DNA from 4 places in the Blastococcus sp. SYSU DS0552 genome. Region 2 is predicted to be linked to each of the others. Evidence: riboswitches for the same ligand, from Rfam matches in the RefSeq annotation. Region 2 holds a riboswitch; each other region holds the start of a gene.
What was found. Region 2 has a riboswitch for cyclic di-AMP ahead of ACI8AG_RS11870 (NlpC/P60 family protein). Riboswitches for the same ligand answer to the same signal wherever they lie in the genome.

Region 1 (7,627 bases), on a different contig from region 2:
CGAGAGCGGCCGCCGCTACCGCGCCACCGCCGCGGGCAGCGGCGACCCGGGGTACGCCGCCACCGCCGTCATGCTCGGGGAGGCCGCGCTGGCGCTCGCCCTCGACGGGGAGCGGCTGCCCGACCGGGCCGGTTCGCTGACGCCGGCGACGGCGCTGGGGGAGGTGCTCGTGGAGCGGCTGCGCGCGGCGGGGCACACCTACGAGGTGACCGAGGTCTGACCGGGCTGCCGCCGCCGGCGCGACCGCGGGCCGGCATCGCTAGGGTTGGCCGACATGCCGACCAGCTCACCGGGACAGCCCGCCGGGACGATCCGTGACCTGGGTCTGCCGACGCGCGCGGTCAGCGCGCTGACCCGGGCGGGGATCACCGACGTCGAGGCGCTCGCCGCGCTCACCCGGCGGGAGCTCAGCGACGTCGCCGGCCTCGGACCGGGCCTGGTCGCGGCGATCCGCGCCGTCGTCCCCGAGCCGCCGGCCCAGCTGCCGGGCGCCGGCGCGGCGGTGGGCGGGCCGGCCGGTGGGCAGCCGACCGATGGCGAGCCGTCCGAGGAGGACGGTCCGGTGGCGCCGGCCATCCCGTCGTTCGACTCGCTCCGGGCCCCACGACGCCGGTCGGCGGTCGACCTGCTCCTCACCGAGACACCGGCGCCGGCCCCGCCGGTCGCCGCGGCCCGGGTGGCGACGGACGACCGGCCGTCTCCCGGCCGGCCAGGGGCGGGTGCCACCGTCCGTCCGCCCGACTACGCCGACCTGCTGCGGCTGGGCGTGCACGTCGCCCGGGCCGTCCTCGCCACGCCCGTCCGCTGTCTTCGCCGGCTGCTCGGCTAGGCGCCTCCCGGACGGGCGGGTCGGCGGGGGCGGTGGTCGGTTCGGGGGCGCCGCGGGGGATCAGGGCGTCGTGCCCGCGGCTCGAAGGATCTGCAGCCAGGCGATCGGGGCCTCGCCGGCGACGTCGTGACCCGTGGTCAGCTCGTGTCGGACCGCGTGCGGCAGGGCGGCCTGGAGGTCTGCGGAATGTGCGGGGTCGACCAGCCGGTCGCGCGTGGGGACGAGGAGCGTGACCGGAAGACGGCGTGCGGCCAACCGGGGCAGGTCGGCGGTGACGTCGACGCGACCGACCAGCTCGACCTGCGCGCGTGCGCCGGCCGGTAGGTGCTCGGTGACGTCCCGGGCCAGCTGGGCGGTGGCGTCCCGGCCGAGGGCGTGGAGCGCGGCATCCCCGGGGAACAGGGCCGCGACGAACCAGCCGGCGCCGACGGGGTCCTGCTCGAGCAGCCGCTGCCACAGCCGGCTGGTCGCCGCGAGCGACGGGCGGGCGGCAGCGAAGCCGGCGGTCAGAACCAGCGCGGTGACCCGCTCCGGGTGTCGGGCGGCCACGCGGATCGCGAGGGCGCTGCCGAGCGAGTAGCCCGACAGGGCGAAGGTGTCCACCCCCGCGGCGTCCGCGGTGGCGACGACCTGGTCGGCGACCGGGTCGACGTCCAGTGGTCCATCGGGCAGTGGAGCGGGGGCGGTGCCGGGGAGGTAGGGCGCTACGACGGTGTGGTCGGAAGCCAGGTCGTCCAGGAACGGGTAGTTGTCCTGCGGGCTGCCGCCGGCGCCGTGCAGGAGCAGGAGGACCGGTCCCGTGCCGGTGACGACAGCGGGCAGGGCCGGAGTGGCCGCGCGGGGCAGGCGCAGGGATCGCTGATCGGTGGACATGGCGGCGACCGTAAAGTCTGACGTCGACGTGAAGGTCAAGGGCGGAGGGAAGAGCGCCGTGCGCATCGGTGAGCTGGCTCGGCGGACGGGCGCCAGTCCGCGAGCCCTGCGCTACTACGAGGAGCAGGGGCTGCTGACCCCGGCGCGCGCGGCCAACGGCTATCGGGAGTTCCCCGGCGACGCGCCGCTGACGGTCAGCCAGATCCAAGGGCTGCTGGCTGCGGGTCTGTCCACCGAGGTCATCCGCGACGTCCTGCCATGCGCCCGGGGCGAGCGGCCCGAGCTGGAGCCCTGCCCCGACCTCATCGCGACCCTCGTGGCCACTCGGCGCGAGATCGACGCGCGGATCGCCTGCTTGCAGGACAACAGCGCCGCCCTCGGCCGTTACCTGCAGGCGGCGGGGGTGGACGCCGGGCGCTGACCTTGCTCGACGTCGTGGGTCCGTCGTGATGGCGGCCTGTCGCGACGAGCACCCCCTGCTCCATCGTCGCGTCGCGTCGCGTCGCGCCGGCCGCCGTCCTCGCGCGCTCCCGCACCGGGGACATGCGTCGGGGCCGTCCGGCGGATCGGTCGGCTCCGTCGGCGACACTGCGGGCGTGCAGCGGATCCTGCTCCGGCGCCGCGAGTCCGCGGTGGAGATGACGGAGCTCGTCGACGACGGGTCGACGGGGTCGGTCACCCGCGTCGCGGCCGGGGGGCTGCCCGCCGTCGTGGCACAGCGGGAGGCCGCTGCCGCACCCGTCCGCTGGGTGTGGGACGACACCACCCGCTGGTACCCCGCGCTGCTGGCGGCGGGAGTCCGCGTCGAGCGCTGCACCGACCTGCGGCTCGGCCACGCGATCCTGCGGCGGTCCCCGTTCGCGGCCCAGGAGCTGCTCGCCGGGGACGACACCCCTGGGTGGGACGTGCTGCAGCCCGGCCCGCCGCCGGAGTCCGCCCTCTTCCCGCTGGCCGACCCGGCGGACCGGCTCGACCCCCTGGCCGAGCACGAGCGCCAGCAGGTGACCGTGGCGGCCTCCGCGCGGCCGGGCCGGCTCGCCCTGCTGCTGGCCGCGGAGTCCTCGGGCGCCCTGGTGGCGGCCGAGATGACGCACACGGGCCTGCCCTGGCGGGCCGACGTGCTCGAGCGCCTGCTCACCGACCTGCTCGGCCCGCGCCCGGGAACCGGTGGGCGCCCCGCGGTGCTCGAGCGGCTGCTGGGCGAGATCCGCGCGGCGCTGGGGACCCCGTCGCTCAACCCCGATTCGCCGGCCGAGCTGCTGCGGGCACTCCAGCAGGCCGGCCTCCCGGTGGCCGACACCCGCTCGTGGACCCTCGAGCAGCTCGAGCACCCGTGCGTCCCCCCGCTGCTCGAGTACAAGAAGCTGATGCGGCTGCTCACGGCCAACGGCTGGAGCTGGCTGGAGGCCTGGGTGCAGGGAGGGCGGTTCCGCTCCGCCTTCCTGCCGGGTGGGGTGGTCACGGGTCGGTGGGCGTCCAACGGCGGGGGTGCGCTCTCGGTGCCCACGCTGATCCGCCCCGCGGCGGTCGCGGACGACGGCTGGCGGTTCGTCGTCGCCGACGTGGCCCAGCTGGAGCCCCGGGTGCTCGCCGGGATGAGCGCGGACACCGCGATGGCCGAGGCGGCGCGGGCCTCGGACCTCTACGCGGGCATGGTCGCCGGTGGCGCGGTGGCGACCCGGGCGGAGGCCAAGCTGGGCATCCTCGGGGCCATGTACGGCGGCACCCGCGGGGAGAGCGGCCGCATGATGCCCCGGCTCGCCCGCCGCTACCCGCGCGCCATCGGCCTGGTCGAGGAATCCGCCCGGGCCGGCGAACGCGGCGAGGTGGTGCACACGCTGCTGGGCCGGGGGTCGCCGTCGCCCAGCGCGGCCTGGGCGCAGCGGGCGGACGGGCTCGGCGACGCCGCGGAGCAGGCCGGTTCCCGGGAGGACCGCGACCGCGCTCGCCGCGCCTGGGGTCGGTTCACCCGCAACTTCGTCGTCCAGGGCACCGGAGCGGAGTGGGCGCTGTGCTGGCTGGCCGACCTCCGCAACCGGCTCTGGCGGCTGGGCGGCGACGGGCCGCTGGAGACCCGGGCGCACCTGGCGTTCTTCCTCCACGACGAGGTGGTCGTGCACACCCCCGAGCACCTGGCCGACGACGTGGTCGAGGCGGTGCGCGCCGCGGCCACCACGGCCGGGCGGCTGCTGTTCGGCGCCTTCCCGGTGGACTTCCCGCTGGACGTCGCCGTCGTCCGGGCCTGGGCCGACGCCGGCTGACGGCCTGCCATACACCACCGACGGGGCAGGAGACGTGGCGCGACACGCGTCACGATCTGCGGAAGTGACCGCTTCCGCATTGTCACGACTGCATAACGACGGTTACCGTGGCGGAGCCCGGCCGATCGTTCTCTCCCCATCCGGGGAGGGTCTGCCGGGCGCCGCCGAGTCGCCCGCCGCCTTCGAGCTGCGGGCGAGCCGGGGACCCACCGAAGTTCTGGGGTGAATCGCGCACCGGGCACGTCCCGGTGCGGGTAGGGCTGCTTCCCGTCCGAATCCGTCAGCTAACCCGGTAGGCGGCACGACGGAAGAAACGGAGAGCCGCCGCATGGCGCGCCCCTGCACCGCCGCACCACCCCGCGCCCGCCGGCACCGCCGCCCCCCGGTGCGTCCCCGGACCTGACCGCACGCGCACCCGGCGTCCCGCCGGTCGCCCCCCGCCACCGATGAACCGCCGGCCGAGCCGCCGGTGCCCGGTGGCCCCGCGACCCGGCGCCGGTCCGCAGCCCGCATCCCTCGCGGTCCGCCTCGCCCGGCCGATCCCGCCGCACCAACGGAGCACCCCGAACCCATGGATCCCCGCACCACCACCTCGGGCCGTCGTGGCCCGCTCGTCCTCCGCCGTCGCCCGCCCTCGGGCCTCCGCCGTCCGGCGCTCTACCTCGGGGTCGCCGCCGCCGGTGCCCTCCTGGTCAACACCCTCGTCGGCGTGGACCCGGGCGCCCAGGCCGAGGCCGGCACCTCGCAGTCGGTGAGCGTCGCCCAGGAGCTCGGGCTCACCTCCCGCTCCGGCCCGGTCGACGTCGCCGAGGACCTCGCCCCGCTGCAGGACCTGGCGGCCAGCCGCAGCAGCCGCGAGGCCGAGCAGGTCGCGGCCCAGCAGGCCCAGGCCGCGGCCGACCAGGCCGAGCTCGACCGGCAGGCGGCCGAGGCGGAGGCCACCGCCCGCGCCGAGGCCGAGGCCACCGCCCGCGCCGAGGCCGAGGCGAAGGCTGTCGAGGAGAAGGCCGCGGAGGAGGCCCGGGCCGCCGAGCGGGCGGCCGCGCCCCCCGCCGCGGCGACGCCCACGCAGGAGGCCCGGGCCGCCGCCACCACCGCCGCCTCCGTGGCGGCCACGGCGGTCGCCCGGATCTCCAACACCGCGGGCAGCGTGAAGGCGCAGACCCAGGCCGCGGCCGACGCGGTGGTCAGCAACGTGCCCGGCGCCGCGGGGATCACCCTCGGCGGCACCCGGGCCAGCGCCGCCGACCCGGGCGGGCACCCCTCGGGCCTGGCGCTGGACTACATGGTGATGTCCGACGCCGCCCTCGGGGACGCGATCGTCGCCTACCACCGCGCCCACTGGGCCGAGCTGGGCGTGGACTACCTGATCTGGCAGCAGCGCATGCTCTCGTCCCCGGGCGGATCGTGGCAGGCGATGGAGAACCGGGGCAGCGCGACGGCCAACCACTTCGACCACGTGCACGTGAACTACAACTGACCCCGCCGCCCCGCGGCGGTGCCTAGGTGAGCCGGCGGACCACGGACAGCGGTAGCACCCGCATGGCCAGCCCGATGGGCACCCACGGCCATGCGGGGACGTAGGCCGTGGCCCGCCGGGCCTCGATGGCGGCCACCATGGCGCGGACGCCCGTCGGGGTGTCCACCATGAACCGGGTCCGCTGCTGCACGTGCTGGTTCATCTCCGACCGGATGTAGCCGGGGTAGATCACCGACACGTCCAGGCCGGGGATCCGCTCGGCCCGCAGCCCCTCGGCGAGGGACGCGACCCCGGCCTTGGTGGCGGCGTAGGTGGTCATCGACCGGCGCATGCCGCGCAGCGCCGACATCGAGGAGATCAGCACGAGGTGCCCGCGGCCCTGGCGGCGGAAGATCTCCAGCGCCGCCTCGGTCTGCGCCAGCGCGCCGACGAAGTTGGTCATCGCCGTCTCGCGGTTGGCCTCGGCCCGGCCGGTGCCCAGGGGCGCTCCCTTGCCGAGGCCGGCGTTCACGACCACCCGGTCGATCGAGCCGAACGCCGCGGCGAACGCGGCGAAGACCGTGGGCACGGTCTGGGCGTCGGTGACGTCGAGCGCCGCGGTCTCCACCCGCCGGCCGGTGGCCGGGCGGATCTCCGCTGCGAGGGCGTCCAGCCGATCGGTGCGCCGGGCGCAGAGCGCCAGGTCGTGGCCGCGGGCGGCGAACTGCCGGGCCATCTCCTCGCCCAGGCCGGAACTCGCGCCGGTGATGAGGACGGCGCCGGTGTTCATGGGTGCTCCTGTCGTTCGGTGCGGCAGGCCGCTGCGGCCGGCCGGCACGCACGGTACGAGAGCCCGCAGGCGGATCCGCGGCCGGCACCGCGGCGGCGCGTGGGGCCGGATGGGTTCCACCTCGTCGGCTCCGCCGGGGTTCAGACCCCCTCCGGGCGGGCACACCTGCAGGACGTACGAGTACGGGGGAGCGCGGAGGCGCCCTCTCGGCACCGACACGAGGGGACTCGGGAGTGACCACGGCCGGAACCAGCCGACGGTGCCTGGACGGCCGCTACCAGCTGCAGCAGCTCATCGCCGTCGGCGGGATGGGTGAGGTCTGGCGGGCGCGCGACCTGCAGCTCCACCGGTCCGTGGCGGTCAAGGTGCTGCGCAGCGAGTACGCCGACGACCCGGTGTTCGCGGCGCGCTTCCGCTCCGAGGCCCGGCACGCGGCGGCGTTGAGCCACCCCAACATCGCCGCGGTCCTCGACTACGGGGAGACGACCGCCGAGGACACCGGCGAGCGGCTGGCCTACCTGGTGATGGAGCTCGTGGAGGGGCCCCCGCTGTCGGCTCGGCTGGCCGAGGTGGGATCGCTGGACACCGCCGCCGCGCTCTCGCTGCTGCGGCAGGCGGCGGCCGGGCTGGCCGAGGCCCATCGGGCCGGCGTGGTCCACCGTGACGTCAAGCCGGCCAACATCCTGCTCGGCCGGGACGGCACGGTGAAGCTGACCGATTTCGGGATCTCGTGGTCGGCGGGGAGCGCGCCGATCACGGGCACCGGGCAGGTGGTCGGCACCGCCCAGTACATGTCGCCCGAGCAGGCCCGGGGCGAGCACGTCAGCCCGGCGAGCGACGTCTACGCCCTCGGTCTGGTCGGCTACGAGTCGCTGGCCGGCCAGGCCGCCTTCGACGGCGACAACCCGGTCACGGTCGCGCTCAAGCAGGTGCAGGAGCACCCCGAGCCCCTTCCCGCCGAGCTGCCGCCCGGCGTGCGCGCCCTGATCGACGCCGCCCTGGTCAAGGACCCGGCGCAGCGGCCGCGGGACGGCGGCGCCTTCCTGTCGGCCATCGAGGAGGCGATCCACCGACCGGCGGGGACCGCACCGGGTCGCCGGCCGCTGGTCACGCGCCCGGTGCGGGCGGCGCGCCCCCCGTCCCGGGGCACCCGGGCGGCGCCCGGGAGGGCCGGCCGTCGTCCGGCCCTGGCCGTCGCGACGCCGCTGGCGGCGTTCCTCCTGCTCGGGGGCGGCGCCCTGTGGATCATCCCGGATCCGGGTGGGGACGCGGGCGCCGGCCGGTCCGCCGGCGCCGTCTCGACCCCCTCGGCAGCCGCGGGCGTCGTGCTGGCGCCGGAGGAGTACCTCGGCCGCCCGGCCGCCGAGGTGGCCGCTGAACTCGGCGCGCTCGGGTTGACGGTGCGGCAGGAGGAG
Region 2 (7,627 bases):
AGCGCGACGAGCACGCCGCCGCCATCGAGTCGATCCGGGACCAGGCGCCCGAGCTGAAGGCCGTCTTCGTCATCGACGACGGCGCGGTCGAGCAGCTGACCGCGACCGGCCGGGAGATGCCCGACCGCGAGCTCGACGCCCGCCGGGCCACGCTCCACGCCGACAGCCCGGCCACGCTGATCTACACCAGCGGCACCACGGGCCGCCCCAAGGGCTGCGAGCTGACGCACGCCAACTTCCTGTTCGAGATCGGCAACGGCATCACGCTGCTCGACCGGTTCATGAACGTGCAGGGCTCGCTCCTGCTGTTCATCCCGCTGGCCCACGTGCTCGCCCGCGTGCTGCAGGTCGGCGCCATCAAGAACCGCACCGTCATCGGCCACACGCCCGACGTGAAGAACCTCGTCGAGGACCTCGGCGAGTTCAGGCCGACGTTCGTGCTCGCCGTCCCCCGGGTCTTCGAGAAGGTCTTCAACTCGGCCAAGGCCAAGGCGGAGGGCGACGGCAAGGGCAAGATCTTCGACCGGGCCGCACAGGTGGCCATCGACTGGTCCCGCGCCCAGGACACCGGCGGCCCGGGGCTGGGCCTGCGCGTGCAGCACGCGCTGTTCGAGAAGCTGGTCTACGGCAAGCTGCGGGCCGCCCTGGGCGGGCGCTGCCTGGGTGCCATCTCCGGCGGTGCCCCGCTGGGTGAGCGGCTCGGCCACTTCTTCCGCGGCATCGGCGTCACCGTCTTCGAGGGCTACGGCCTCACCGAGACCACCGCGGCCGCCTCGGTGAACCACGACGCGGCCCTGCGCATCGGCACCGTCGGCCGGCCGCTGCCCGGTGTCACGTTCCGGATCGCCGAGGACGGCGAGGTGCTCATCCGGGGCGGCATCGTCATGCGCGGCTACTGGAACAACCCGGAGGCGACGAAGGAGGCCATCGACTCCGAGGGCTTCTTCCACTCCGGTGACATCGGCGAGCTCGACTCGGACGGCTTCCTCAGGATCACCGGCCGGAAGAAGGAGATCCTGGTGACCGCGGGCGGCAAGAACGTCGCCCCGGCGGTGCTGGAGGACCGGCTGCGCGCCCACCGGCTGGTCAGCCAGTGCATCGTCGTCGGCGACCAGCGGCCCTACATCGCCGCGCTGGTGACCCTCGACGAAGAGGCGCTGCCGCAGTGGCTGGAGTCCAGGGGCAAGGACACCTCCCTCACCGCCGCCCAGCTGCGGGAGGACCCCGACGTGCTCGCCGAGCTCGACGCCGCGGTGCAGGAGGCCAACAAGACGGTCTCCCAGGCCGAGGCGATCAAGAAGTTCACGGTGCTGGCCACCGACTTCACCGAGGACAACGGGATGCTGACGCCCAGCCTGAAGCTGAAGCGCAACGTGGTCATGAAGGAGTTCGGCTCCGACGTGGACGCGCTCTACAGCCGCTGAACGCCGCGTACCGAGGCCCGCCGCGCCCCTGCGCGGCGGGCCTCAGTGCTTCGTGAGGAGCTCGTCGAACGTCGCGGCGATCGACGTCCAGGACCACCGCTGCTCCACCCAGGCCCGCCCGGCCAGGCCCATCGCCCGGGCGCGCCCCGGGTCGTCGAGCAACCCCACCAGCGCCGTCGCCACCGCCTCCGGTGACCGCGGGTCCACCACGTGCCCGGTGACGCCGTCGCGCACCGCCTCCGGCGCACCGCCCGAGGTGCCCGCGACGACCGGGCGGGCGCAGGCCGCGGCCTCGAGGAAGACCATGCCGAGGCCCTCGACGTCGAGTCCCCCGCGCCGGGTGCGGCAGGGCATGGCGAACACGTCTCCGGCGGCGTAGTGCGCCGGCAGCTCGTCGTGGTCCACCGGGCCGGTCAGCACGACGGAGCCCTGCAGGCCGCGGGCGGCGATCGCACGACGCAGCTTGCCCTCGTCCGGCCCACCACCGACCAGCAGCAACCGGGCCCCCGGGTGACGGGCGAGCACCCGCGGCCACCCCGCCACGAGCACGTCCTGCCCCTTGCGGGCGACCAGCCGGGAGACGCAGACGACCACCGGTGCGTCACCGAGCCCGTGGCGGGCACGCACCGCCGTCCCGTCGACCCCGGGGGCGAACCGGTCGACGTCGACCCCGGGCGAGAGCTGGGCCAGCCGGGTGCGGCCCCCGAGCGGCGGAGCGAGGCGCTCGCGGGTGTACTCGCTGATGTAGGTGAGGACGTCCAGCCCCGTGGCGATCCGCTGCATCACCTGCCGGCTGCCCGGGAGGGCGACCCAGCCGGTCTCGTGGCCGTGCGTGGCCCCGACCAGGTGCCGGACCCCGGCGGCGCGCAGCGCGGGCGCGAGCAGCCCCAGCGGCGCGGCCGCCCCGAAGAACGCGGTGTCGCAGCCGTACCGCTCCACCAGCTCCACGGCCGCGCGGGCGGTCGCCCGCGTCGGGAGGAGCATCCCGGTCGGCCGGCGCACCACCGGATAGGGCAAGGATCGGTCGTGCTCGGCCGAGCCCGGTGCGTCCGACGCCAGCACGACCAGCGAGTCCGGCGGCCGTCGCTCCAGCAGCGCCGCCACGAAGGTCTGGATGCCCCCTTGCCGGGGCGGGAAGTCGTTGGTGACGACGAGCGTCCGGCTCACGGCCCCTCCAGGCGCGCCCAGTCCTCGGCCATCGCGATGCGCTGCGCGGTCGTGGGGTGGCTGCCGAAGAACCAGTGCCAGGCCGCCGGCGGGTCCGGATCGCCGAGGTTGGCCGTGGCGAGCCGCTGCTGCATGGCGATGAAGGCCTCCGGATCGCGGGTGAGGTCGAGGGCGTGCAGGTCCGCGCGGGCCTCGACCTGGCGCGACACCAGGTTCTGCACGGGTGTGGCCAGCAGGCTGCCCACGGCGACGAGGAACAGCAGCAGGGGGACCACGCGGGGGTCGCCGGCCGAGGGCGCGCCGGCGCGGCGCAGCAGCGGCGTCCACGTCAGCAACCAGCCGAGCAGGGCGGTCGCCGCGCCCGCGCCGAGCGCGCCCATGAGCGTGCCGGTGAGGACGTCGTCGGTGGCGACGTGCCCGAGCTCGTGCGCCGAGATCGACTCGATCTCCGCGTCGGGCAGCTCGCCGAGGACGGTGTCGTAGACCACGATGCGCCGGGTGGAGCCGAACCCGGAGACGTAGGCGTTCAGCGCCGTGGTCCGCCGGGAGGCGTCGGAGACCAGCACGTCCTGCACCGGGGTGCCGTTCTCCTCGGCGAGCGCCAGCAGGTCACTGCGCAGCTCACCCGCCGGCAGCGGCTCGAAGGAGTTGAACGCCGGCTCGATGACCACCGGGTAGAGGAACGAGCCGACGACGACGAAGCCGGCCACTGCCGCCCCGCCCCAGGCCCACCAGGTGCGCGGCGCGCGACGGGCCAGCCACAGGAAGGCCAGCACCACGACCACTGTCAGCGCCGCGCTGATGGCCCACGAGACGGCGACGTCGCGCAGCCAGAGCCCCCAGCCGCGGGTGGACAGGCCGTAGCGCGTGCGCACGGACTCCGCGTAGGCGGAGATCGGCAGGGTCACGGCGCGGCCCAGGAGGAGCAGGACCGGCACCCCCAGCACCACCCGCACGACCCAGCGGTCCCTCCCCCGCGCCCCCAGCGACCGCATCAGGCGGGCCCCCAGCGGGGTGAGCCCCAGCACGGCCGAGACCGCCAGCCCGAGGACGAGGGAGACCAGCGACGCGGGTCGCAGGGCGGCGGCGAAGGCCTCCGCGCGCTCGATCGCCGCGGGATCCAGGCCGGCGGTCGGGTCGGGCTCGGTGTGCCCTCCGGGCGGTTCGGGCAGCACGTCCCACGGGGTGCGGACGACGATGACGACGACGACGGCGATCCCCAGCAGGGCCGCGGCCACCAGGGCGGCCCGGCGAACGCTCACCCGGCCGATCCTAGGCGGGCCAACCGCAGCGGCCCGTCCCGGTTCGGGGACGTGCTGGGCGGCCTGCATCCTGCTCGACCCGGTCGCGAGGCCCGCCCTCACCGTGTTCCCGTCCTCCGGGCCTGCCCGAGGTCCTCGGGATCGGGCCCTCGGTCACCTGACCGGCCAGCGACGGCGAGGGCCGGCGACCCCTGTCGGGATCACCGGCCCTCGTTCCTCGCTGCGATGCTCCCGGAGCCGTCAGCCGGCGATGCGACGGGCGCTGTTGTAGTTCCCCATCGAGTCCACGCTCGCCACCTTCACCGGCTGGCCGGAGGTGGAGGCGTGCACCATCTGGCCGTTGCCGATGTACATGCCCACGTGGCTCACCGGGCTGTAGAAGAACAGCAGGTCGCCAGGCTGCAGCTCGCCGCGCGAGACGGGCCTGCCCATCTGGCTCTGCGACCGGCTGGAGTGCGGCAGCATCACACCCGCCGCGGCGTAGGCGTACGACGTCAGCCCCGAGCAGTCGAAGGCGTTCGGCCCGCCGGCACCCCACACGTACGGGTCGCCGATCTGGGCGAGCGCGGTGTTCACCGCCACCTGGGCGGCCGAGCTCGGCGCGATGACGGCGCCGGTGGGCGCCGGGAGGCCGGTGCCACCGTGGGCCTGCGCCACCTGCTCCTGCTGCGGCGCGGTGAGCGCCTCGTACCGGCGCTGGTAGTCGGCGATCTTCGCCTCGAGCTCCTCCTGCTGGGCGGCGATCTGCTCCACCGCCCGCCGGGCGTCCGCCGCGGCCTCCTCGGCGGCGTCGCGGGCCTGCTCCGCGTCCTCGGCCGCGCGCGACACCTCGGTGAGCACCTCGCTGGTGTGCCCGGCGATGGCGTCGAGGGTGCCCAGCTGGTCGACCAGCTGGTCGGCCGAGGTGCTGGTCAGCAGGACGTCGAGCTGCGACATGCCGCTGCCGGTGTAGACGCTGCGGGCCAGCCGGCGCATGTGGCCGTCGAGGGAGCCGAGCCGGCCCTCCGCCTCCGCGACCGCCTCGCTCGCGGCCTGCGCGTCGCGCTGGTGGCCCTCGAGGACGACGCGCGCCTCGTTCAGCTGCTCGGAGACGACCTCCAGCTCGTGGCTGGCCTCGGCCACCTGGGCGGCGATCTCGTCGGCGGTGCCGGGGACCGCCGACGCGGTACCCGGGAGGACGGTGACGGTCAGGGCTGCGACGGCGCTGACCAGGAGCCCCGAACGGAGCGGTCCGAAGCGGCGGGCGCTGGCGGAGCTGCGCCGGCCGGCGGTGTGGAGTTGTTCGGGGGCGTGCGTCAGTAGTGCGTGAGGGGTCGCCACGTGCGGCGGCTCTCCGTTTCTTCCACTTCGACCGCCGACCGAGTTAGCTGACGGGTTCGGGCTGGGAAGACTGGCCCTATCCCCCACCCACCGGCGAGCCGGCGGCGGGAGAACTCACCCCAGAGTGCGGTGGGTCCCCGGTACACCTCGGGCGCAGTGGTGCGCGCCACGCGGTGATTAGGCGGTGTCCGGTCGAGGCCATCCATCGATGGATGACGACCACCCGGCCGAACGGAGGGAACCCTACGACCGTGATGCGCCTGTGACAAACGGGAACAGCTGAGGCGTGTGCGACGGGCGCCTGGCCGCCCACCTGGGCATTCACCCGATCGGGTGGTCACCCGGCCCTCGCCGCGGGGTGCGGCGGCGATCAGCCGGTGCGCCGTCCGGACCGCTCCCCGCCGTGCCCGTCGGGATGCCGCAGCGGGGGAACCAGGCCCCCCTCGGCCAGCGCGCGCACGGCGCTGCGTTCCACCTCGTCGAACTCCACCACCACGCCCGGCGGTGGCACGACGACGTCCTCGGCGGCCGCGGCCGGCTCGCCACGCGGCCGCCCGGTCATCGGCACGACGACCGGGTCGCCCCCCTGCCACCCGGGCGGGGCTCCCAGCAGCACGGTCACGACGCAGTCGGCGCAGCCGGTCCCGCGGGCGGTGCAGGTGTCGCAATCGATGAGCATCGCTTCTTCTCCTCCGTGAGTTGCTGCGCACGGTAGGAAGGGCCACCGACATTTCCGCGGCGCCACCGACGGCCCGCGCCGGATCAGCTGCCCGCGAACTCCCAGTGCCACGGCTCCTCGCGGCCGTTGCCCGGATCGGCCCACGTGGGGTGCAGGAAGCCGAAGCGGCCGGCGTTGGCGGCCATCCAGGCGTACTGCGGGGTGCCGAACGTCTCGACGCCGCCGCACAGGTCCACCGCCAGACCCCAGCCGTGGTTGCTGGTGCCGGGCACCGCGGCCAGGGCCGGCTTCTCCCCGTACAGCCGCACCTGGCTTGCGTAGGTCCGGTAGGAGTCGGTGATGCACAACGGGCTGCCGAAGGCGGTCGCGTAGGCCGCCGACATGGCGCGGTAGGCGGCGGCCGCGTCGCAGGGCAGCGCGTGCCCGCCGACGCCCAGCGGGCACATGGCGCTGGGCGGGATGAGGCCGTTCGGGTAGCCGCCCCATGCGCGGGCTCCGTCGTAGCTGGGCGGGTAGACGGTGTTGCCGCACTCGGTCCGCAGCGCCCCCGCGGCCGGCCCCGGGACGGCGACGGGGGGCCGCTGGCCGAGGACCGGGCGGCCGATCGCCAGCACCTGGTCGCCCGGCAGCATGCGCACCACGACCGCGCCGGCCCGCGCGTCAGCGGTCAGCATGGTCCGCGGGTCCAGGGCGATGCCCACGTGCCCGAGCCCCGCCTCCGGGGAGCCCAGGAAGACCAGGTCGCCGGGGAGGACGTCGGCGCGGTCCACCGGCACGGCGCTCGCGAACAGCTCCTCCTGCGTCGCGGGCAGCTGGACACCGGCCCGGCCGTAGGCCACCCGGACCAGTGCGCCGCAGTCCCAGGACTCCGGCCCCGCCGTCCCCGGTGCGTACGGCTGCCCCAGGGCCTCCATCGCGCCGCTGACGGCGGCGAGGGTCTCGGCGGGCAGCACCAGGAGCGAACTCGGCCGCCCGGGCAGCTGGGCCACCCCGCGCTGCGCGCCGCCACCGGCGGCGCCCACCGGAGCCAGGCGGTCGGGGAGGCTGCGCCCGGGTTCCCGCAGCGCAGCGGCGGGCACGTCCGCGAGGCCGGCGGTCCGGAGCTGGTCGACGTAGGCCCGCCAGCTGGCCGCCGTCTGCTCGTTCACCGACGCCTGCTCCCCCTGGAGCGCCGCCAGCTGCCGGTCGACGACGGCGAGCGTGTCGTGCAGCTCCGTGGTGACCGCGTCGGCGGCCGCCTCCAGCGCGGCCACCCGCGCGGCCACCTCGTCCGCCCGCCCCTGGGCCTCGTCGAGCGCGGCCTGGGCGCGCTGCTGCTGGTCCAGGGCGGCGCGCCGGTGGCTCTCCGCGATGCCGATGAGGTGGGCGAGGTGCGCGTCGACGGCGTCGAGGAAGCCCACGCCGGCGAGGACCTCCCCCGGATCCCCACCGGCGAGCAGGAGCGTGAGAGGGGTGAGGGCGCCACCGTCCCGGTAGACGGCGACGGCGTACCCGGCGACCTCGCGCTGGTGCCCGGCCAGCACGCCCCGGGCGTCCTCGAGCACCGTCCTCGCCTCGTCCACCGACCGCTGCGCCTCGGCCAGCGCCTCGCGTGCGGCGACGACCTGCCCCTGGCGCGCGCGGAGGTCCTCCTGGACCTCCGCGGCCCGCCGTTGCAGCTGGTCCAGGTCGCGGCTGTCCAGCACGCCGGAGGTGCCACCCGGCTGGTCGCTGGGCGCGGCGGCCACCGGCCCGGCGGGCAGCAGCACGGCCGCGCCCGCCACCAGCACCGCGGC
Region 3 (7,627 bases), on a different contig from region 2:
CCCCCCACCCGGAGGGCGAGGGCGCCGGACGGGCGATCGCCGCCGCGCTGCGCGACGCCGGCCTCTCCGCCGCCGACGTGGGGCACGTCAACGCCCACGCGACCTCCACCCCCGTCGGCGACACCGCCGAGGCCGCAGCCATCCGCTCCTCGCTGGGCGAGCACGTGCTGGTGAGCGCCACCAAAAGCCAGACCGGCCACCTGCTGGGCGCCGCCGGCGCCCTGGAGTCGGTGTTCACGATCCTGGCGCTGCGCGAGCAGATCGTGCCGGCGACGGCGAACCTCGACGATCCCGACGACGACGCCGCCGTCCAGGCCCTCGACATCGTCCGCCGGGAGCCGCGCCGGGCGCAGCTGACCGCGGCGGTCAACGACTCGTTCGGCTTCGGCGGGCACAACATCGCGTTGGTCTTCACCACCGCCTGAAGAAGGACCCCGTCCCTCTCACCCCTCGCAGGCTCGGGGCGAGCCTCCGGACGGGGCCACACGATCCGGAGGAACCCGTGACGACAGTCCAGGCCGCGCCCGCCGTGACGGCCCCCGACCCGCGTGACCCGGAGGACCGGCTGCGGCGGTTCTTCGACGCCGACTCCATGCAGCTGCTCGGCACCCGGGACACCTCCGGGGTGCTGGCCGCCCGCGGCGCGGTGTCCGGCAGCCCCGCCGTCGCCTTCTGCACGGACGCCACGGTGATGGGCGGCGCGATGGGCATCGACGGCTGCCGGCACATCGTCGACGCCATCGACACCGCCTTGCGCGAGCGCGTGCCGGTCGTCGGGATCTGGCACTCCGGCGGCGCCCGCCTGGCCGAGGGCGTGACCGCGCTGCACGCCGTCGGCGAGGTCTTCGCGGCCATGGTCCGCGCGTCCGGGCGGATCCCGCAGATCTCCGTGGTGCTCGGGCCGGCGGCCGGTGGGGCCGCGTACGGCCCGGCGCTCACCGACCTGGTGATCATGGGTCCGGCCGGCCGGGTGTTCGTCACCGGACCGGAGGTCGTCCGCTCGGTGACCGGCGAGAACGTCGACATGGAGAGCCTCGGCGGCCCCGACACGCACGGGCGGCGCAGCGGGGTGGTGCACGTGGTCACCGACTCCGAGCCCGCCGCCCTGGAGACCGCCCGGCTGGCCGTCGACCTGCTCGCGGCGCAGGGCAGCTTCGCCCCGGCCGCCGAGGAGGCGGGGAACGACCTGGCGGCGCTGCTGCCCGAGCAGACCAACCGGGCCTACGACGTGAAGCCGCTGGTCTCCTCGGTGCTCGACGAGCCGGGCCTGGAGCTGCACCCCCGGTTCGCGCCCAACGTCGTCACCACCCTGGGCCGGCTCGCCGGGCGGACGGTCGGCGTGATCGCGAACAACCCGCTGCGGCTCGGCGGCTGCCTGGACTCCGCGTCGGCGGAGAAGGCGGCGCGGTTCGTGCGCATGTGCGACGCCTTCGGCATCCCGCTGGTGGTGCTGGTCGACGTGCCCGGCTACCTGCCGGGCGTGGGCCAGGAGTGGGACGGCGTCGTGCGCCGCGGCGCCAAGCTCCTGCACGCGTTCGCCGAGGCCGTGGTCCCGCGCGTGACGCTGGTGACCCGCAAGTCCTACGGCGGCGCCTACATCGCGATGAACTCCCGCTCGCTGGGCGCCACGAAGGTGTTCGCCTGGCCCGGCGCCGAGGTGGCCGTCATGGGCGCCAAGGCGGCGGTCGGCATCCTGCACCGGAAGAAGCTGGCCGCCGCCCCGCCCGGTGAGCGCGAGGCGCTGCACGCGCAGCTGGCCGAGGAGCACGAGCGGATCGCCGGCGGGGTCAACCGGGCGCTGCAGATCGGCGTCGTCGACGAGGTGGTCGAGCCGGCCCGGACGCGGCAGCGCCTCATCGAGGCGCTCGCCGGAGCACCGCTCGGTCGCGGGGCGCACGGCAACATCCCGCTCTGACGAAGGACCCCGTCCTCCTCACGCCTCGCACGCTCGGCGCGAGCCTCTGGACGGGGCGGTTCCAGTACCGCACCACGTGGAAAGGCCGTCCCGGCGCCGCTTCCCCGACGGCGCCCGGACGGCCCGCTCCAGGCTACGACGGCTCCCCGACCAGGCCGGGAGTGTCGTGCCCCGATCGTGACCTTCAGACGACCTGGTGCAGCCAGGTGACGGGGCTGCCGTCGCCGGCGTGCCGGTAGACCTCCAGGTCGGCGTCCCACGCGGCGCCCAGCAGCTGGTCGACGCCGTGCCGGAACGCCTCGACGGAGGACGCCGTCGCCGCGAGGTGCCGCAGCTGCTGCTCGGTGACGATGAGGTCGCCGTTGGCGCTGGTGGGCGCGCGGAAGACCCCGTGCCCGGGCACGTAGGACATGCGCTCGCCGTCGTTGCCGTGGCTGGCTTCCTCGGTCACCTCGAAGCGCAGCATCGGCCACGCGCGCAGCGCAGCCACCAGCTTGGCGCCGGTACCGGGCGAACCGGTCCACGCCACTTCGGCACGGTAGGCACCGTGCGCCGCGGGCTGCTCAGCCCACGACAGGGAGACCGGCGCGCCGACGACGCGTTCCAGCGCCCACTCGACGTGCTGGCAGAGCGCCTTCGGGCACGAGTGCACGAAGACGACACCCTGGGTTGACCGTCGCTGCACCGGGCACCTCCATCGACTCGATCGGTCTCGTCTTCCCCTACGGACCCATCGATTCGGTGACGCGCCGTTATCGGCAGTGGCGGAGCAGGGCTCCCGCGACAAGTTTGCACGATGGTGCCCCCATCGCGCCAGCCCGGCTGCGACTCCTGGGACGAAAGTGACAGGTGCGCTCGCCCGGCCGCCGGTGCACCGCTTTGTCGCTGGTCAGCGGCCAATACCATCTGTTACTGGCGGCGTCCACATGCGTCAGCGAATTCACAGCTCCGCCCGGTGGGCCGGAACCATACCGGTCCACGAGGGCTCGGAACGCGAGCGGCCGCGCCCGAGAGCATCGTTACTCGCCGTAGTCGGCGTCCGGGGTGCTCATCGGCCCCCAGACGCCTGCGACCAGCGCGTCCTTCTCGCCGACAACCACGGTGCGTAGTGTTAGAGCCACGCGGCGTGGACGCATCCGGCTCAGAAGTCCAGGACCCCCACCCGGTCGCCGCCGGTGCTCTTGACCCGGTACATGGCGACGTCGGCCCGGTGCACAGGTCCTCGACGTCGTCGCCCGGCTCGGTACAGGCCGGACCGCGGGCGGACCAGCACGGCCGGGACCGCCGGGTGCGACCGTCGTCCGCAGGCGTGGCCCCAGCCCGCTCGGCGGTCGCGCGCCGGTGTCTCGCTCACGGAAGGGCGATCGGTCCGCGCCCGCCGCCGCGTGACGGCGCGCTCACCCGGGCGGGTGACCGGCGCCACGGTGCGCCGTGCCTGCCTCGCGCGGCCTCCGGGTAGGGCCTCCGCGTGGGCGGACACCAGGGCATGGCCGAGGCGGGCCGCGACGCGGTCGCGGGGATGGTGCTGGACGCGTGGGACGCCTTCCTCGCGCAGGCGGAATCGGTGGACCTCGACCGCCGGTCCCGGCTCCCCGGGTGGCGGGCCCACGAGATCTGCGTGCACCTGGGCTGCTGGGACGACCACACCGCCCTGCCCGACCTCATCGCCTCGGCCCGGACCGGCGGCGCCGGCACGCCCCCCGACCCGGACGCGGTCAACGCTCGGGTGACCGCCGCCCACCGCGACGCCTCCCGGGCGGAGGTGCTGGCCGCCCTGCGCCGCAACCGCGAGGCGACGGCCCGCTACATGGCCGACGAGCCGGTGGAGCTCGACACCGCACCCGCGGTCTCGGTCGTCGGCCGGCTGCCGCTGCTCAGCGTCGTCCTCGGACAGGCCTACGAGCTCGCCGTCCACGGGCTGGACCTGGCGTCCTGCGGTGCGCCACCACCGCCTGGCCCCGTGTTGCAGTCAGGGCTCGCGGCGCTGACCGACGTGACCGGCGCACTGGCCGCCTCGTCGGGCATCGCCGGCCGCGTCAGCCTGGTGACACCCGACGGCGGCTGGGGGTTCACCGCGGACGACGACGGGTGGCGGGTGCGACGGGTGCCGCCGGGTGTCGTCGAGGGCCCGGCCGTGGAGGCAACCCCCGAGCTCCTGCTCGACGCAGCCGCCGGCCGGGTGAACCCGGTACCGGCCGTGGCCCGCCGCAGACTGAAGGTCCACGACGTGCCCGGGCTCCTGCAGCTGGCGCCGATCGTCCAGCAGGTGCCGGGCATCCCGGGCGGACCGATCCTTCAGCTGGCCGCCCGCACCGTGGGCGGGGCCGGCGGCGCGCTGGGGCGGTTCTTCGGCGGGCGCTGACCCGCGTCCTCGCCCACCTGCTCGCCGGTGCGGGATCGGTACCTCGACACGGCCGCACCAGCGAGCAGCAGCAGCACCAGCACGACGACCACCGGGGCGACCGTGGCGGTCGGCATCCAGGCGACGACCGCGCCGGCCGAGGCGCCGGCGCCCACTTGCACCACCGTGCCGGGTATCAGTCCGACGGCGGTGGCGACGCCGTAGGTCAGCGGCCGTACGGCGCTCAGGCCCGCCGCGTAGTTGACCAGGACGAAGGGCACCATCGGGACCACCCGGCTCAGCACCACCGCGACGAAGCCCCGGTCGCTGGAGAACCGGTCCACGCGGCCGAGCCGCGGCCCCGCCAGCCGCTCCACGGCCGGGCGACCCAGGCCCCGCGCGAGCCAGAACGCACCGGTCGCCGCCAGGAAGGCACCGGTGTAGGCGACCGCGAAGCCCGCGCCGAATCCCAGGACCGCTCCGGTCAGCGCCGCCAGCACCGACCGTGGGACGGGCGCGAGCAGGACCACCCCCTGCGCGGCGATCAGCAGCAGCCACGTCCGGAGGCCGCCGCCGTCGGCCCACGAGCGGACCTGCGCCAGGGTGGGCACGTCGACGGCGAGGGCGGCGACCACGCCGGCCGCGAGCAGCGCGACGAGGAGCCACGCCCGCAGCCACGGGCTCGCCCCCGCCGTCGTCCGCACGTGCTCATCTTGACCGATGGCGTCAACCAGCCTCAGCCGCAGCTGCCGCCGAGGGTGATGCCGCGCTGGGCCAGCCACGGCACCGGGTTGGACCGGTTGGCGTACAGGCCACCGAGGTGCACCTCGAAGTGCAGGTGCGGGCCGGTGGACTGGCCCCGGTTGCCCACCTCGGCGATCTGCTGCCCACCGCTGACGACCTGGCCCGGCGAGACGAAGAACTGGTTCACGTGCCCGTAGACGGTGATGGCCCCGTCGTGGTGCTGGATGGCGACGGCGAGGCCGAACCCGCTGGCCGGCCCGGCCTGCAGCACGACCCCGGGCTCCGGCGTGAAGATCGGGGTGCCGATCGGCGCGGCGATGTCCACGCCGAGGTGCTGGGTACCCCACCGGCTGCCGTAGCAGGAGGTGACCCGCCCCTGGGTGAGCCGGCCGGCCCCGGCGGTCGCGGGAGCCGCCGCCACGGCCGCCTGCTCGGTGGCCTGCTGCTCGGACCAGGCGGCGACGGGGTCGGCCGTGCCGCGGAGGCTGAGCATGCGGATCTCCGCCTCGCGCAGCTGCTCGTCCAGCGCCGCCTTCTCGGCGGTGAGCGCATCGAAGTCGGTCTGCGCGGCCGCGAGGAGGGCGTCGACCTCCGCCTGCATGCCCTGGGCCTTGCGCGCTGCGGCATCCCGCTCGGCGACGGCGGCCTTCGCCTCCTGGTCGAGCCGGGCCTCGCGGGCCTCGGCCACCCGCAGGTCCTCGAGCACCTGCGCGCGATCCTCACCGAGGAGGTCGAGCGTCGCGGCCTGCTGGAGGAGCTCCCCCGGGCCGTCGGCGTGCAGCACCATCTCCAGCTGCTTCATGGACTTGTCGCTGCCCATGTAGGCCTCCCGGCCGAGGGCGGCTACCTCACCCTGGGTACTCGCCACGGCCTCCCGGACGGCGGCGAGCTCGGCGGCGATGGCGTCGGCGTGCTCGCGGGCGCGGTCGAGCTCGGCCTGCGCGGCGAGCACGGCGCCGCTGGCCTCCTCTGCCCGGAGGGTGAGCTGCTGCAGGCGCTCCTCCGCGTCGCGCACGCGCTGCTCGATGTCGGCGACCTCCGCCTCGACGCGGTCGTACTCGCTGCGCGCGTCGCCCGGCGCGGCCGCCGCGGTCGACGTCCCGAGCAGTGCGAGCGCCAGCAGTGCGGTGGCGGCGGTGGCCGCCCGACGGGTGCGGCGGAGGGCCCGGCGCGCGGGCGCGGCCGGGACGTGGTGGCGCAGGTGGTGCGAGGTCGCCAAGGCGACGGTCTCCGTTCCTCTATCCGCCTACCAGGTCAGCTGACGGGTTCGGGCCGGAACATGCCCTACCTGCCTGCCCGTGGTGGCGCAGGCGGGATTCACCCCAGAGAACGTGGGTCCCCGGTCCCCGCGGCGGTGAGGCCGCAGAGTTCGGCGGGGCCCGTCCGAGCCCCCGGGTTTCGGGAGCGGGATCGGATGGGCCGCGAGAGACGGTACAAGCGGATCGCCCGAATGTCACAGGGGGGTAACGGACCTTGTCAGTTCGCCCCACCGACCCCAGGACGTGGCTGCGGCGCCGCGGCGCCGTCTGGCAGGCTGGCGGGTCCGGGGCGGTAGCTCAGCTGGTCAGAGCATGGGACTCATAATCCCTGGGTCGTGGGTTCGAGCCCCACCCGCCCCACCTCTCCCAGGCCCGCGGTGTCGTGCCTGGCGCTCGCGCCTCCCTGTCGGCGTGAGCAAGGACACGGCTCCCAATGGGTGTGGGCACCTCGGCGTCAGCGGTGCGCCACACCGGCGCCGCGGCCGGAAGGCGACCGGCGCGCCTGTGCACCGCCGCCTTCATGACGTGGCGTAATTGATGCGTGACAGAACGTTCAGCCGCCGTCGGTTCGACCGGTGGTGCCACCGCCGCAGCCCCGGACGCGGCGTCCGAGCGGCATCTGCAGCGCCTGCCCGGCTCTCCTCGAGGGCCGGTCTCGTGCTCGCCGTCGCCACCGCCGTCCTGACCGATGCCGGCGGCGGCGCCCATGCCGCCGACCGCCTCGTCCAGACCCCACTCGACCTGATCTGAGGACCGACGCCATGAACAAGCGCAACCTGGCCGTCCTGGCGGCCCTGACCCTGATCGGCGGCGCCGGACTCGCCGACGCCGTCCTGGCAGCCCCTCGGCCCGTCACATCGCACACGCAGGCCGCCGCCGTGCTGCTCGCCCCGGCCGATCTCACCGGCGAGGCCGTCGATCAGCGGGCTTCGCTGGACTGGACGGGGGTGCCCGGGGCCCGCGACTACCTCGTCATCGACGTCACCTCCGGCGCCGCCGGTCGCATCGTGGGCTCCACCGGCGCCACCGCCTGGACGTCGCCCCGGCTGCCGCTGTCCACCCCGCGGTACGCCTTCGTGGTCGTGCCGCGGGACCACGCCAAGGTGCAGGGTGAGCGGACGGAGCCGGTGCACATCTACCCCGGCGGCCAGCCGGCCGAGCCGACCACCCCGGCCGAGGCGGCCCCGGTCACCACGACGCCCCCGCCCGAGCCCACCACCACCGAGCCGCCGGCGCCGTCCACGGAGCCCACCACGCCTCGGACGACCACGACGCCGACGACCACGACGCCCCCGCCCGCGACCGACCCCGAGCCCGAGCCCGAGTTGCCCGCCGTCCAGCCCACGCGGGTCTGGGGCTACGACGCCA
Region 4 (7,627 bases), on a different contig from region 2:
CGGCGAGGAGGTCGGCCTCGGGCACCGGTACCCACTCCGCCGCGCTCCCGGTGACGACCCGACAGAGCTCGAGCAGGCCGCCCAGGGTCGTCATGCCCGCCGGCCCCGTGGCGTTGACCGCACCGGTGCGGCCCTGCCCGGCCATGTCCACGAGCCAGGCGGCCAGGTCACGGGCGTCGACCAGCGCGATCGGCTGGGCGACGCCCTCGGCCGGGACGACCACCCGACCGCCGCTCGCGATGCGCTCCAGCCACCAGCCGAGGCGGTGGAATCGGGTCGGAGGGGCCGACGATCAGGCCGGCACGGGCGGCGAGGAAGCGGCCACCGACGGCGGCGGCGAGCTGCCGCTCGCCGAAGGCCTTGATGGGCCCGTACTCGTCGTCCTCGGTGTCCCAGGTCGGCTCGCCGTCCTCCGGGCCGAGCGGCCCCGGCGGCCAGTTGCGGTACGCGTTGAGGCTGCTGGCTCTCGTGCAGGGTCCCGGCGCGAGCTTGCGAGTGCCGGGGGGCACGGGGGTCCTTCTACTGGCAGGAGGTGTCGACGACGAGCTCGGGCTCCCACTCCCCCAGCGCGCGCGGCAGCGCGCCGGGGTCGTCGCGGTCGCCGTGCAGCGCCCGCGCGCCCTCCGGCGGCGGACCCGTCAGGCCCCGGGTGAAGGTGGCGACGTCGTGCCCGCGAGCGAGCGCGGCCTCCACCACGTGCCGGCCGAGGAAGTGGGTGCCGCCGAGGACGAGGAGTCTCGTGCCGAGCACTCCAGCCCGGTCGGCGCCCGCGCGTCCAGGGAGTTCGCCGGCAGCGGATCCGCCGTCGGCGGACGAGCGCTACACCGCGCGGGACACCGGCAGCGTGGGCACCTGCGGAAGGGGCGTGGAACGGGCCGCGGCGAGCACCATCTGGGGCGAGGACGGCAGGCCCCGCCGGGTGCACAGCCGCAGCGCCCGGGCGCCGGTGAGGACGTCGGTCTCCGGCGGGACGACCAGCAGGTCGGCCCGGCGGTTCCCCCCGGCCCAGGTGAGGCAGACGACCTGCGGGTCCATGCTCCGGAAGCCGCCGGCGCGGACCGTGCGGCCCAGCACCTCCAGCTTGCGGGGGGCCGGCTCCCAGGCGTCGAGGGCGTAGGTGAACCGCTCCACCCGCACACCACGCCGCTCCAGCGCCGCGATCAGCTCCGGCAGCTCCACGGCGAGGTCCCGGCTCCGCGGGAACCACGCACCGTCGAACGCCGAACCGCCCGATCCGGCGTCGGCGCGCAGGCTCACCCGGACGTCGATGCCACCCCGGAAGCCCTCGATCGCCGGAACCGTACGGGTGATCGTCGCCATGAGCGTTCGGCCGCCTTCCTCTTCCCAGGGAGCCGGGGAGACGGCTCCGAGGTCAACGTAGGACGGGTGCGAGGCGAGACTCCTCGACGGCGTGGCGGGCGCGTCGGACCGCCCCGGCCAGTCATCACGATTCGTGACCTGACGAGCACGGAGCCCGCGCCGCGGACCGTGCGCCGCCGGTACGAGCACCGCACACGGGCAGTCGGGGGCGGGCCACGGGGAGTCAGTCCGCGCGGGGCTGCCCGCGATGCAGGCTCCGCGGCCTTGCCGTCGGGGACGGCGGTCTGCCTACCGTGCTGCGTCCACCAACGGGTGGGCCCGGATGGCGGACCGCCGAACCTGCCCACCGCCACCGGACCCGTGCACACGACGGGCAGGCGCGGGGAACCCACGAGATCCTGGCCCTCGGCCTCGGGGTGAAGCCGCAGCACGCGGCCGGGCAGCTCTCGCCCGAACCCGACAGCTAACCCCGCAGGCGGCGAGAGGCTTCTCCCATGCTCAAGCACCGCACGGCGCGACCCGGTCGCTCCACCCGCACCTCCGCGGCGGCGGCCATGGCACGTCCGGCCGTGGTCCTCGCGGCCGCCGCGGCTACCTCCCTCGCGATCGCCGGTCCGGCCCAGGCCCACCCCGGGGAGCACACGGTCGTCCCCGGTGACACGCTGGGCGGGCTCGCGGCCGCCCACGGCACCTCGTGGCAGACCATCCACGCCGACAACCTCGCCACCATCGGCGCCGACCCGAACGTCCTGCGCGTCGGCCAGGTCCTCGTCATCGGCGGGTCGGGAAACGCCCCTGCCGCCCCCTCCCCCGCCCCCGTCGGCGGCGAGTACGTGGTCCAGCCGGGCGACACGCTGGGCGGCATCGCCGCCCGCCACGGCACCACCTGGCAGGACGTGCACGCCCTCAACCTCGAGGTCATCGGGGCGGACCCGAACGTGCTGCGCGTCGGGCAGCGACTCACCCTCGTCGGCGGCCCGTCGGCGGCCCCGGAACGCGCCAGCCGCGCCGCGGACCGGCCGGCCCCGGACACGGCCGCCTACGGCGCGTGGGAACCGCACGTGCGCCCCGCCGTCGCGGAGGTCGCCGCGGAGTTCGGCATCCCGACGGTGCTCACCCGCCCCGGCCACAGCCCGTCGGAGGGCCGCGCCGCCGACTTCATGGTCTACGACGACCGGGCCACGGGCGACGCGCTCAGCCAGTACGTCATCGACAACGCGGCACGCCTCGGCGTCGAGTACGTGATCTGGCAGCAGCAGATCGCCGGGACGTGGACGGGCTGGGCCTGGCAGCCCATGGAGGACCGCGGCTCCCCCACCGCCAACCACATGGACCACCCGCACGTGGCCTTCGCGCCGGCGCCGTAACGGCCCCATGACGCAGCGAGCCCCTGCCCGGTGATCCGGGCAGGGGCTCGCTGCGTCGTGGGGCGGATCAGCTGGGCTTGGGCTTGCGGTTCTTGGCCTTGCCGCGCTCGGTCTGGTCGAGCACCACCTTGCGGATGCGGACGCCGGCCGGCGTGACCTCCACGCACTCGTCCTCGGCACAGAACTCCAGCGCCTGCTCCAGGTTGAGGATCCTCGGCGGGATCAGCCGCTCCAGCTCCTCGGAGGTGGACTTGCGCATGTTGGTGAGCTTCTTCTCCTTGGTGATGTTCACGTCCATGTCGTCCGGACGGGAGTTCTCACCCACGATCATGCCCTCGTAGACCTCGGTGCCCGGCTGGACCATGAGCTGGCCACGCTCCTGCAGCGAGAACATCGAGTAGGTCGTCGCCACGCCCTGGCGGTCGGCGACCAGCGAGCCGGTCGGCCGGGCGCGCATGTCGCCCAGCCACGGCTCGTAGCCCTCGAGGTTGCTGTTCAGCACGCCGGTGCCGCGGGTCTCGGTCAGGAACTCGGTGCGGAACCCGATGAGGCCGCGGGAGGGGACGACGTACTCCATCCGCGCCCAGCCGGTGTCGTGGTGCACCAGGTTCTCCAGCCGGCCGCGGCGCACCGCGAGCGCCTGGGTCAGGGTGCCGACGTACTCGCCGGGGGTGTCGATGGTGACCCGCTCGACGGGCTCGTGCAGCTTGCCGTCGATCTCCTTGGTGACGACGGTGGGCCGGCCGACGGTGAGCTCGAACTCCTCGCGGCGCAGCTGCTCGACGAGGATGGCCAGCGCCAGCTCGCCACGGCCCTGCATCTCCCAGGTGTCGGGGCGGTCGGTGGGCAGCATGCGCACGCTGACGTTGCCGACCAGCTCCTGGTCGAGGCGGTTCTTGATCAGGCGGGCGGTGAGCTTCTTGCCCGACTTGCCCGACAGCGGCGAGGTGTTGATCCCGATGGTGATCGAGATCGAGGGCTCGTCGACGGTCAGCGGGGGCAGCGGCCGCGGGTCGTTCGGGTCGGCGAGGGTGTCGCCGATCATGATGTCCTCGATGCCGGCGATGGCGACCAGGTCGCCGGGGCCGGCGCTCTCGGCCGGCGTCCGGGTGAGGCCCTCGGTGACCAGCAGCTCGGTGATCTTGACGTTCTTGATCGTGCCGTCGACCTTGCACCAGGCGACCTGCTGGCCGCGCTTCATCTCACCGGAGTGGATGCGCAGCAGCGCCAGGCGACCCAGGAACGGCGAGGCGTCGAGGTTGGTGACCTGCGCGCGCAGCGGCTCCTCGGCGTCGTACTCCGGCGCCGGGATCGTGTCCAGCAGCGTCTTCACCAGCGGGCCGAGGTCCGGGCTGTCGGGGACGGTGCCGTTCTCGGGCTTGGTCAGCGACGCCTGCCCGGTGCGGCCGTTGCAGTAGACGATCGGGAACTCGAGGGCGTCGGCGTCCATGCCGGCGTCCTCCATGAGCTCCATGAACAGCTCGTAGCACTCGTCGACGACCTCTTCGATGCGGGCGTCGGAGCGGTCGGTCTTGTTGACCGCGAGGATGACCGGCATCCCCTTGCCGAGCGCCTTGCGCAGCACGAAGCGGGTCTGCGGGAGCGGGCCCTCGGAGGCGTCGACCAGCAGCACGACTCCGTCGACCATGGAGAGGCCGCGCTCGACCTCGCCACCGAAGTCGGCGTGGCCGGGGGTGTCGACGATGTTGACGACGACGGGGTTGCCGTCCTCGTCCGCCAGGCGGATCGCGGTGTTCTTCGCGAGGATGGTGATGCCGCGCTCGCGCTCGAGGTCCATCGAGTCCATCACGCGGTCCTGCGTGGAGTCGTTGTCCGTCCCCTCGCCCTTGGCGCGGCCGAGCGCGCCGGCCTGGCGGAGGAGGGCGTCGACCAGGGTCGTCTTGCCGTGGTCGACGTGGGCGACGATCGCCACGTTGCGCAGGTCGTTGCGGGTGGGCATGCGGAAGGGCACCTCGGGAGCTCGGGGGCGCGCCGCGCGGACGCGCGCGGGCATCAGGTCAACAGCCTTCGGGGCCCCGACCTTCCCTACACTCTAGGTGCTCAGTGCGCGGACACCGCCTCTCGCTGCTTGTCGACCACCCCGTAGGTGGCCCCGGCCGCGGCGACAGTGACCAGACTCACCGCGAACCAGGCGGGGAGACCGGCGCCCAGGGCGAGCACGTGCGCGAGCACGAAGGCGCCGACGTAGAGGGCGGCGAGCCCCGCGGTGACGGCGGTGCCCCGCCGTCGGGCGGCGATCCAGGCGGCACCGATCCCACAGGCGGCGAACACCGCGCCGCCGAGCGCCCGGACGCCGGTGCCCTGGGCGATGCCGAAGCCGGCGGCGAGGCCGACGGCGACCAGGAGCGAGGCGGGGATCCGGGCGAGGGCGGAGGTCGACATGTCCCCCAGTGTCCCTGTCGAGGAGTCGACCGCGGCGGCGCCCGGCCGCCTGGCATGGTCGCGGGGGTGTACGCACGGACCCGCCTCCTGGCCCTCGACGACGCCCCGGTCCTCACCCACCTCGTCCGCGAGGACCGGGAGTTCCAGGCGCCCTGGGAACCGGCCCGCGACGAGCGGTGGTACACCGAGGCGGGCCAGCGGACCGACGTCCGGGCGGCCCTGGAGCGGCACGACGCCGGGCTCGCGCTCCCCTGCGTCATCCTGGACGACTCCGGCGCGGTGGTCGGGCGGATCACGCTGAACAACGTCGTGCGCGGGGCCTTCCAGTCCGGCAGCCTCGGCTACTGGGTCGCCTCGGCCGCCAACGGCCGCGGGCTGGCCACCCGCGCCGTCGCCGAGATGCTGCGCCGGGCGTTCACCGACCTCGCCCTGCACCGCGTGGAGGCCGGCACGCTGCTGCACAACGCGGCGTCCCAGCGGGTGCTCCAGCGCAACGGGTTCGAGCGGTACGGGGTGGCACCGCACTACCTCCGGATCGCCGGGCGCTGGCAGGACCACGTCCTGCTCCAGGTGCTGAACCCTGCGATGGCGTAGCCCGCCGACCGACGCAGAGGGCCCCGGACGGCGAACCGTCCGGGGCCCTCGCGACGTGCTGGAGCGGCCCCCTGCGCGGGGGCAGAGGGGTCCTTACGCGGTGCGGAGCACGGCCTCGATCTCGAGCTCGACGTTGATCTTGTCGCCGACGACGACGCCGCCGCCGTCCATCGGCATGTCGATGTCGACGCCGTACTCCTTGCGGGAGATCTCGGTCTTGGCGCTGAAGCCGGCGCGGGTGCCGCCGTAGGCGTCCGGGCCGAAGCCGTTCAGCTCGAGCGCCAGGACGACCGGCTTGGTGATGCCCTTGATGGTGAGGTCGCCCTCGACGGTCCAGTCGGCACCGTCGGTCTTCACAGCGGTGGAGCGGAAGGTCATCACGGTGTGGTTGCCGACGTCGAAGAAGTCGGCGGACTTGATGTGCGCGTCCCGCTGCTCCTGCCGGGTGTCGATCGAGTCCATGTCCACCGTGGCGGTGACGCTGGACTGCGTCGGGTCCTCGGCGGTGACGATCTCGCCGGAGAACTCGCGGAAGTAGCCGCGGACCTTGCTCACCATCATGTGGCGGACGGAGAAGCCGACGGTGGAGTGGCTGGCGTCGATGTCCCAGGTGCCGGCGATGTAGCCGGGGATCTGGACGCTGGTGCTGCTGGTCATGGTGCCTCCCTGGTGGTCCTGCGTGGCGGTGCGATGTCTGGCGTCAGCGTAGTTGAGCGCTTGACTATTCCGCCAGTATTCTGTGCCCATGACCATGTCGGTGTCGTCGGAGTCCCTCCCCACGGGTGAGCCGCGCTGGCTCGATCCCGAGGAGCAGAAGGCGTGGCGCGCCTGGCTCTACAGCGCCCAGCTCCTGCTCGACCGGCTCGACCGCGAACTCAGCCACCGCACCGGCATCTCGCACGCCTACTACGAGATCCTCGTCGCCCTCTCCGAGGCGCCCGAGCGCATGATGCGGATGAGCGAGCTGGCCGACCGGTGCCTCTCCTCCCGGAGCCGGCTGTCGCACGCCGTCTCGCGGCTGGAGGAACGCGGCTGGGTGCGCCGGCAGGTGTGCGCCGAGGACGGGCGCGGCCAGCTCGCCGTCCTCACCGACGAAGGGTTCGCCGCCCTGGAGGGTGCGGCGCCGGTGCACGTCGAGGGCGTCCGGCGCGAGCTGTTCGACCAGCTCTCCCCCGCCCAGGTGGAGGCGATGCGCGACCTCGGCGAGACGCTGCTGCGCCACCTGGACCCGATGCGGATGCCCTGAGGCGCCCGGCCTCGTCGCACCGGCCGACCCCACGCCGCCCCTAGGGTCTCCTCATGGAACCGCGCAGCAGGAGGACCGCCCTCGTCGCCGGCACCGTGCTGCTGCTCACCGGATGCGGCGGCCCGGCAGCACCCGAGCTCGCCGTGCTCGACCGGTCGGCGACGGCCGAGGACGCCGTCCCGGACGGCGTCGAGGTGCCGGAGGGGGTCGACGACCTGCGTCACGTCGCCGAGGCGGACGGCGCTCAGGTCTACGCCGGCCGGGGCGCGGCCGACCACCCCTGGTGCGTCGTGGTGCTCGTGGGCTCCGTCGAAGGCGAGAACTGGGTGACCGGCTCGTCCTGCACGGACGACGACACCTTCGCCGAGCGAGGAGTCCGGGTCGAGGTGGGCGGCGCGGACGTCGAGCGCGGCGCCGCGACGCTGTTGCCGGACGACTTCGACGGCGAGCTCCGACCCGGCTGGGAGATCGCCGGGCCGAACCTGGCCCTGCCCACCGAGTAGCGACCGAGGTGGGCGGGCCTGCTAGGCGCGCCCGACGTCGTCCGGGGGCAGCGGCCAGCGCGGCACGCCCGCGACGGCGCCGTCGGGCAGGCGGCCGGGGAAGCGCGGCGGCCGCTTCTCCAGGAAGGCGGCCACCCCCTCGGCCGGGTCCGGCCCCTCCCCCAGCTCGACCAGCGCCCGGGACTCCGCGCGGT

Region 1: linked by a shared signal. The riboswitch ahead of ACI8AG_RS00555 (hypothetical protein) and the one ahead of ACI8AG_RS11870 (NlpC/P60 family protein) in region 2 are both predicted to bind cyclic di-AMP.
Region 3: linked by a shared signal. The riboswitch ahead of ACI8AG_RS15025 (murein hydrolase activator EnvC family protein) and the one ahead of ACI8AG_RS11870 (NlpC/P60 family protein) in region 2 are both predicted to bind cyclic di-AMP.
Region 4: linked by a shared signal. The riboswitch ahead of ACI8AG_RS09295 (LysM peptidoglycan-binding domain-containing protein) and the one ahead of ACI8AG_RS11870 (NlpC/P60 family protein) in region 2 are both predicted to bind cyclic di-AMP.

Annotation. Positions count from the first base shown of each region.
Region 1 covers NZ_JBJHAB010000001.1:100,766-108,392, forward strand. Annotated here, with positions in the region: gene ACI8AG_RS00530 (saccharopine dehydrogenase family protein) at 1-220, shown strand, start outside; gene ACI8AG_RS00535 (DNA-directed RNA polymerase subunit alpha C-terminal domain-containing protein) at 275-829, shown strand; gene ACI8AG_RS00540 (alpha/beta fold hydrolase) at 890-1,702, opposite strand; gene ACI8AG_RS00545 (MerR family transcriptional regulator) at 1,701-2,123, shown strand; gene ACI8AG_RS00550 (bifunctional 3'-5' exonuclease/DNA polymerase) at 2,299-3,963, shown strand; cyclic di-AMP (ydaO/yuaA leader) riboswitch at 4,131-4,278, shown strand; gene ACI8AG_RS00555 (hypothetical protein) at 4,535-5,443, shown strand; gene ACI8AG_RS00560 (SDR family oxidoreductase) at 5,466-6,212, opposite strand; gene ACI8AG_RS00565 (protein kinase domain-containing protein) at 6,446-7,627, shown strand, end outside.
Region 2 covers NZ_JBJHAB010000010.1:21,340-28,966, reverse strand. Annotated here, with positions in the region: gene ACI8AG_RS11885 (AMP-dependent synthetase/ligase) at 1-1,424, shown strand, start outside; gene ACI8AG_RS11880 (glycosyltransferase family 4 protein) at 1,467-2,591, opposite strand; gene ACI8AG_RS11875 (M48 family metallopeptidase) at 2,588-3,853, opposite strand; gene ACI8AG_RS11870 (NlpC/P60 family protein) at 4,094-5,173, opposite strand; cyclic di-AMP (ydaO/yuaA leader) riboswitch at 5,191-5,367, opposite strand; gene ACI8AG_RS11865 (hypothetical protein) at 5,544-5,852, opposite strand; gene ACI8AG_RS11860 (D-alanyl-D-alanine carboxypeptidase family protein) at 5,936-7,627, opposite strand, start outside.
Region 3 covers NZ_JBJHAB010000014.1:93,279-100,905, forward strand. Annotated here, with positions in the region: gene ACI8AG_RS14995 (beta-ketoacyl-[acyl-carrier-protein] synthase family protein) at 1-425, shown strand, start outside; gene ACI8AG_RS15000 (acyl-CoA carboxylase subunit beta) at 503-1,915, shown strand; gene ACI8AG_RS15005 (DUF3145 domain-containing protein) at 2,100-2,600, opposite strand; gene ACI8AG_RS15010 (hypothetical protein) at 3,057-3,269, opposite strand; gene ACI8AG_RS15015 (maleylpyruvate isomerase N-terminal domain-containing protein) at 3,384-4,277, shown strand; gene ACI8AG_RS15020 (TVP38/TMEM64 family protein) at 4,211-4,960, opposite strand; gene ACI8AG_RS15025 (murein hydrolase activator EnvC family protein) at 4,993-6,219, opposite strand; cyclic di-AMP (ydaO/yuaA leader) riboswitch at 6,230-6,385, opposite strand; tRNA gene ACI8AG_RS15030 (tRNA-Ile) at 6,546-6,619, shown strand; gene ACI8AG_RS15035 (heparin lyase I family protein) at 7,021-7,627, shown strand, end outside.
Region 4 covers NZ_JBJHAB010000007.1:129,614-137,240, forward strand. Annotated here, with positions in the region: gene ACI8AG_RS09280 (hypothetical protein) at 1-223, opposite strand, end outside; gene ACI8AG_RS09285 (NAD-dependent epimerase/dehydratase family protein) at 520-750, opposite strand; gene ACI8AG_RS09290 (DUF5994 family protein) at 820-1,320, opposite strand; cyclic di-AMP (ydaO/yuaA leader) riboswitch at 1,700-1,793, shown strand; gene ACI8AG_RS09295 (LysM peptidoglycan-binding domain-containing protein) at 1,815-2,687, shown strand; gene typA (translational GTPase TypA) at 2,755-4,647, opposite strand; gene ACI8AG_RS09305 (hypothetical protein) at 4,749-5,090, opposite strand; gene ACI8AG_RS09310 (GNAT family N-acetyltransferase) at 5,157-5,684, shown strand; gene ACI8AG_RS09315 (YceI family protein) at 5,778-6,341, opposite strand; gene ACI8AG_RS09320 (MarR family winged helix-turn-helix transcriptional regulator) at 6,430-6,930, shown strand; gene ACI8AG_RS09325 (hypothetical protein) at 6,984-7,433, shown strand; gene ACI8AG_RS09330 (enoyl-CoA hydratase-related protein) at 7,455-7,627, opposite strand, start outside.